DNA from 3 places in the Parageobacillus sp. VR-IP genome. Region 2 is predicted to be linked to each of the others. Evidence: riboswitches for the same ligand, from Rfam matches in the RefSeq annotation. Region 2 holds a riboswitch; each other region holds the start of a gene.
What was found. A riboswitch is a leader RNA that binds a small molecule or an ion and turns the genes downstream of it on or off. The one in region 2 is predicted to bind S-adenosylmethionine.

Region 1 (2,200 bases), on a different contig from region 2:
GCAAAGTTAAAAGTATTAAATTTAGACGCAATTAAACCTTCCCATTTTTCGGAAGAGTGGTATGATGAGTTGAAAGAAATATATGACATGGTAATGAAAAGAGAGACGTTCAGCCCGAGCGAAATGCAGGCGATTGCCGAAGAGCTGGGAAATTTGCGAAAGAAATGAAATTCCTTTTTCGTTTCTTTCCAATGTGGCAGGAAGCTTTATATCACGGCTTTTTCGCTTCGGTAATCGCGCTGACCAATGCCGGATTTGATATTGCCGGTTTGTCCCTCATTCCATGATTGCGATGCTTATGTTTATCGGCCACATCGGCATTTTATCCTTTCTTTTTCTCATCCTCGGCAAAGAAATAAAAGAAAAACATACCATTCCCCAAAAGAACGCGTCACTGATCGGATCAACCAAGGTACAGCAAAGTACCTTGGTTTTTACATGTGAAAAACAGATCAACAAAGAAAGCTGATTCTTGATGCCCATAGCCCAAAAATAGTTCCTTTTTCCCTTTACAAAAAAATAAATTCCCATAGAAAAACTAGGATTGACTTCCGTGTGAATTGTGTTAAAATTTTAATCAATTACAATTACATAAAACTTATCAAGAGTGAGGGAGGGACTGGCCCGATGAACTCCGGCAACCTGCTTGGCCGAAAGCAAGGTGCTAATTCCAGCAAAATGGGTACCATTTTGGAAGATAAGGCGCTATCAGTGACCGGCTGGCTCTTCCAAAATGGGAGAGCGTTTTTATCAGCGCTCGTTCTCTTTCTATTCCAATATAACCAATTAATCCGCTTTATTTTCTTTGACTTCAAAGGAGGGAGAAAGATGCTCACTTATCAAACGTGGGAAACGGAAGAAAAACCGTCATTTCCTCACGATAATGAAACAAAAGGGGCGCTTGATGTCCTCGCTTGGGCATACCGCCAATATGAGAACAATATTGTGTATGCCTGCAGCTTCGGCATTGAAGGAATCGTGTTAATTGATTTAATTTCGCAAGTAAAGCCAGATGCGGAAATCGTATTTCTCGATACCGGTCTTCATTTTCGTGAAACATACGAGACAATCGAAAAGGTAAAAGAAAAATATCCTTCCCTCCGCATTGTAATGAAACAGCCGAGCTTATCCTTAGACGAACAGGCAAAACAATTCGGAGACGAATTATGGAAGCACCATCCAAATAAATGCTGTGAATTGCGGAAGGTGATTCCACTGCGCGAAGTATTGACCGGGGTAACCGCTTGGATTTCCGGCCTGCGCCGCGAACAATCGCCGACACGCAGCCACGTCCAATACATTAATAAAGATGACAAATTCCAATCGATCAAAATCTGCCCGCTCATTCATTGGACATGGAAAGACGTATGGAACTATGTATATAAATACGAGCTTCCGTACAATGTGCTTCATGATCAAGGTTATCCAAGCATCGGCTGCGCGCCATGCACAGCCCCTGCTCTCGATCCGAACGACTTGCGTTCCGGCCGCTGGGTCGGTCACAAAAAAACGGAATGCGGGCTTCATATCTCATAGGGAGAGACACGAATATGCTCCTTGTTGTTGCTTTTATCGTATCCTTTTTCTTTGCGATGAATATCGGTGCCAGCGGCGCCGCCGCCGCAATGGGAGTGGCGTACGGATCCGGCGCCATCAGGCGGAGATCAACTGCCCTTGTGCTTTGCGGATTAGGAGTGTTTCTTGGCAGCCTCGGCGGCGGCGAGGTCGTCAAAACGATCGGTTCCGGGATTATCCCGTCTTCCATCTTGACCATCAAAATTGTCGTGATCATTTTAACTGCCGCGACAATATCCTTATTCGCCGCCAATATCATGGGCATTCCGCTCTCTACGAGCGAAATTACGGTCGGTTCGGTTGTCGGCGTCGGCATTGCCTATCAAACCGTATATTTTCATAAATTGCTGTTTATTGTTTCCATATGGATCATTATCCCCATCATCGCCTTTGCATTTACGTTTTTCGTAGGAAAATGGTTTTTATCGCTAAAGCGAAAATATCCACAATTAGAACAAGGCAGATGGGGAAAAACGTTCGTCACGCTTTTAATTGTGACCGGCTTTTTTGAAGCTTTTTCAGCTGGAATGAACAATGTTGCCAATGCGGTCGGCCCACTTGTCGGCGCCGGATTAATTTCCGTTTCCCATGGAACGATATTCGGCGGTATATTCGTCGCCCTTGG
Region 2 (2,200 bases):
CAAAAAAACGGCAAAAGGCGTGACAAACACGATGTATATCGTCGACCGAAACGGCACGGTCGTTGGCGAATACAGCAAACTGCACCTCTTTCAGTTGATGGATGAGCATCTTTACCTCCAGCCTGGGGAGGATACCGGCTTATTTACGCTCGAAAACACCTTATGCGCCGGTGTCATTTGCTATGACATTCGTTTTCCGGAATGGATCCGCGTCCATGCGGTCCAAGGGGCGGAAGTGTTGTTTGTCGTTGCCCAGTGGCCGCTTCCTCGCCTTTCCCATTGGCGCACGCTGCTCGTGGCGCGCGCCATTGAAAACCAATGCTACGTCGTCGCTTGCAACCGCGCCGGCAGCGACCCGAACAACGTGTTTGCCGGCCATTCCATGATCATCGATCCATGGGGAGAAATCATTGCCGAGGCGGGCGAGGAGCCTTGCGCACTCACCGCGCAAATCGATTTGCAAAAAGTGCAGGAAGTGCGGGCGCGCATCCCGATTTTTGCCGATCGCCGTCCCGAATATTATCAGACAGCAGAAAAAAATTTTTTAAAAAAGTATTGACAAATGAATTCGTTAGCGTGTATGATTCGAATCAAACGCACAAATATTTTCTAACATGAGCAAAAATTCGAAAAATGAATATACTGAAAATACTCTTATCAAGAGTTGGCTGAGGGAATTGGCCCAATGAAGCCCAGCAACCGACCGTAATACTATCGTGAGATAGGGCGCACGTTTTTTCGGCGCCGGAAGTTTCATCTTCCGCAGGGCACGGTGCTAAGTCCAACAGAAAGACTTGTTCTTTCTGGAAGATAAGAGGTGCGAAGACTTGGAATCTTCAAGCCTCTTTCTATCTATGCAGAAAGAGGCTTTTTAATTTATTTGCTGAAGGGGGATTTTATTCCAATGTCGATCTCACATTCATCCGTTTATGAACCATTAACAGAACAAGGAGCCGTTTCTTTAGCCGTGCGCCTCGGCCTCTTCCGCGAAGGAGCGCCGCTTGTCTGCAGGGAAATCGGGGACGGCAACCTTAATCTCGTTTTCCGCATCGTCGATAAAGAAGCGAAAAAAGGGATTATCATCAAACAAGCCCTTCCATATGCAAAAGTAGTTGGAGAAAGCTGGCCGCTCACCTTAAAACGCGCGGTAATCGAAAGCAATGCACTACGCACATTTGCCGGCTATGCGCCGCAATATGTACCAAAAGTTTACTATTCCGATGAATCTTTAGCTATTACCGTGATGGAAGACTTGTCGCGTTTGCAAATTGCCCGCAAAGGCTTGATTGAAGGGAAAACATATCCGCTTCTATCCCAGCATATCGGCGAATTTATCGCAAAAACGTTATTTTACACGTCGGATTTCGGCATGAATCAGCAAGAAAAAAAACAGCTGGCGCAAAGCTTTGTCAATCCGGAACTGTGCAAAATCACGGAAGATCTTGTATTTACTGATCCGTTTTTTAATCATGAAACGAACAACTTTGAAGAAGAACTGCGCGATGATGTCGAATCGCTTTGGAACGATGACAAACTTCACTTAGAGGTTGCCAAATTAAAGCGCAAGTTTTTAACCGAAGGGGATGCGCTCATTCACGGTGACTTGCACACAGGCAGCATTTTCGCCAGCGACAAAGAAACGAAAATCATTGATCCAGAGTTTGCGTTTTACGGCCCATTTGGATTTGACATCGGCCAGTTTTTCGCAAACTTGCTGTTAAATGCGTTGTCCCGCCCTGAATCGCAGCAAGAGCCGTTATTTGCCCATATCGACAACACATGGAAAGTATTTACAACCGTCTTTTCTGAACTTTGGCATACGCACAATGTCGAACCGTATGCGAAAACGAAAGGGTTATTAGAAGAGGTGCTGCATCATACCTTTGTCGATGCGATCGGCTTTGCCGGCTGCGAAGTGATCCGCCGCACAATTGGCTTGGCACATGTCGCCGACCTGGACGGCATCGAAAATAAAGAGGAACGTTTGCAAGCAAAACGCCACGCGCTTCGCCTTGGCAGAAACCTTATCTTGCGACGTGAAACATTATCTAGCATCAAAGAAATTCGTTCTCTTTTCGCACAAACAGCGCTAGCACCAACGAATTAACACAATGAAAGGAAGAACCATATGACAGAACCATTTGCAATCCCACGCTCTGTAGAGTGGAACGACACGCATATTACGATTTTAAATCAACAA
Region 3 (2,200 bases), on a different contig from region 2:
GTTTAAATATTTTAGGATTTTGGATTTTCCTTGGCGCCGAGGTCGCGTTGTTTGCGACCTTGTTCGCCACCTATCTTGTTTTATTCCAACGTACGGGAAGCGGCCCGACTGCGAAAGACTTATTTGAGGTAAAAGATGTTTTAATTGAAACGTTGCTTCTATTAACCAGCAGTTTTACGTGCGGCCTGGCTATTTTTGAAATGCGCCGCAATCGCCTTAGCGGTTTATTAACATGGCTGTTGGTGACGCTCCTTTTAGGTGCAGGGTTTATTACCTTTGAAATTCGCGAATTTATTCATTACGTCCATGAAGGAGCGACGATGCAAACAAGTGCGTTTCTCTCTAGCTTTTTCGTGCTTGTCGGAACGCACGGGGCGCACGTCAGCCTTGGAATTGGCTGGATGATTTTAATTATCATTCAGCTGCTCCAGCGCGGATTTACGCCGCGGACGGCAAGAAAAGTGTTTATCGTCAGCTTGTATTGGCATTTTCTTGACGTTGTATGGATTTTTATCTTTACATTAGTTTATTTGACCGGGATGGTGATCTAGGATGGGTGCAAACAATCACCATGAATCATTTCCTTGGAAACATGTCGTCGGTTTTGTTCTTTCGCTTGTGCTGACGTTCGCTGCGCTTTGGGTCGCGCTATCTTCGGGATTAACGGCGAAAGCGATTATTGGCGTCATCATCATTTTTGCTATCATTCAGGCAAGCTTGCAGCTATTTATGTTTATGCATATGACGGAAAGCGACAGCGGCAAAATTCAAACGATCAATATGGCATATAGCTTTTTTATCGCGGTGGTCGTTGTCGCTGGTTCGGTTTGGACGATGTCATTTGTGCTGTAATAAAACCCCTGGCTCTTTCCCTGCGAAAGAGCCGGGGTTTTTTATATTGACGCTGTAAATGACATTATGGTAGGATAAAATAAATCTGATAAAACAGATAAGAAAAGAAGGAGAAAATAAAATAAATAGTATCAAGAGCGGCAGAGGGAATGGCCCAATGAAGCCCGGCAGCCGCTGATATTGGTCAGAAAAGCGCTGATTCGCGCAGGCTGGTTCTGGAAGATAAGATGAAGCGCACCACTTCTTCTTATCGAAGAAGTTTTTTATTTTTATTATTAGGGGAGGAGAGGAGAAAGATGAGATATGGATTTTGGCTGCCGATTTTCGGAGGCTGGCTGCGCAACGTTGAGGATGAAAACATGCCGGCGACGTTTGAATATGCGAAAACGGTGGCGCAAAAAGGAGAGCAATGGGGATATAGCACAACATTAGTCGCGGAGCTGTATTTAAATGATATAAAAGGGCCGGAGAGGGATTCGCTGGAAGCATGGTCGACGGCGGCGGCACTGGCGGCGGTGACAGAAAAATTGGAAATTATGACGGCAGTCCGTCCCGGTTTTCATAATCCGGCCGTTACGGCGAAAATGGCGGCCAATATTGACCACATTAGCAACGGCCGCTTTACACTGAACGTTGTATCGGCATGGTGGGAGGAAGAAGCGCGTCAATATGGCGGCATTTTTACCGAACATGATGAGCGCTATGATCGCACGGAAGAATTCGTTCAAGTGTTAAAAGGAATGTGGACGAACGATGTATTTCATTTCCGGGGAAAATTTTATGAAGTAAAAGGAGCCCATTTAGCGCCGAAACCGGTGCAAAAGCCGTATCCGATTTTATACGCCGGCGGCGAGAGCGAACGGGGAAAACAAGCGATTGTCGAGCATTGCGATGCATATGTGATGCATGGCGGAACAGTAGAAGAAATCGCCCGCAAAGTTGCCGACATGAAACAACGCCGCGAACAGGCAGGAAAAGAGCCGTTTCGCTCGTTTGGCATGGCGGCGTTTGTCATTTGCCGCGACAGCGAGGAGGAGGCGCAGGCGGAATTAAAGCGCATTACCGACGTTAAATTATCGAGCGGCTATGCAGGATATCATGATTTCGTCAGCAAATCCCAGCTTGAACTGCAATTGAAATTGCAAGACTATTCTGTATCGAACAGGGGATTGCGTCCAAATCTAATTGGTACACCGAAACAAATCGCTGACCGCATTTTGGCATATGAAAATGCAGGGGTCGATTTATTGATATTGCAGTTTTCACCTCAGCTAGAGGAAATGGAGCGGTTTGCCAAACAAGTGATGCCGCTTGTCGAGGAACGCCGGAATCGGTTTGTGGCGAAAGG

Region 1: it holds a riboswitch for S-adenosylmethionine, as region 2 does, so the genes downstream of both, HT574_RS16800 (phosphoadenylyl-sulfate reductase) here and mtnK (S-methyl-5-thioribose kinase) in region 2, are expected to answer to the same signal.
Region 3: it holds a riboswitch for S-adenosylmethionine, as region 2 does, so the genes downstream of both, HT574_RS07880 (LLM class flavin-dependent oxidoreductase) here and mtnK (S-methyl-5-thioribose kinase) in region 2, are expected to answer to the same signal.

What each region holds. Positions count from the first base shown of each region.
Region 1 is NZ_JABVYQ010000008.1:43,706-45,905, reverse strand. It holds gene HT574_RS16805 (DUF1128 domain-containing protein) at 1-168, shown strand, start outside; SAM riboswitch class I at 596-704, shown strand; gene HT574_RS16800 (phosphoadenylyl-sulfate reductase) at 829-1,536, shown strand; gene HT574_RS16795 (sulfate permease) at 1,551-2,200, shown strand, end outside.
Region 2 is NZ_JABVYQ010000001.1:338,972-341,171, reverse strand. It holds gene HT574_RS01850 (carbon-nitrogen family hydrolase) at 1-559, shown strand, start outside; SAM riboswitch class I at 652-817, shown strand; gene mtnK (S-methyl-5-thioribose kinase) at 905-2,107, shown strand; gene mtnA (S-methyl-5-thioribose-1-phosphate isomerase) at 2,129-2,200, shown strand, end outside.
Region 3 is NZ_JABVYQ010000002.1:486,988-489,187, reverse strand. It holds gene qoxC (cytochrome aa3 quinol oxidase subunit III) at 1-551, shown strand, start outside; gene qoxD (cytochrome aa3 quinol oxidase subunit IV) at 553-852, shown strand; SAM riboswitch class I at 978-1,081, shown strand; gene HT574_RS07880 (LLM class flavin-dependent oxidoreductase) at 1,149-2,200, shown strand, end outside.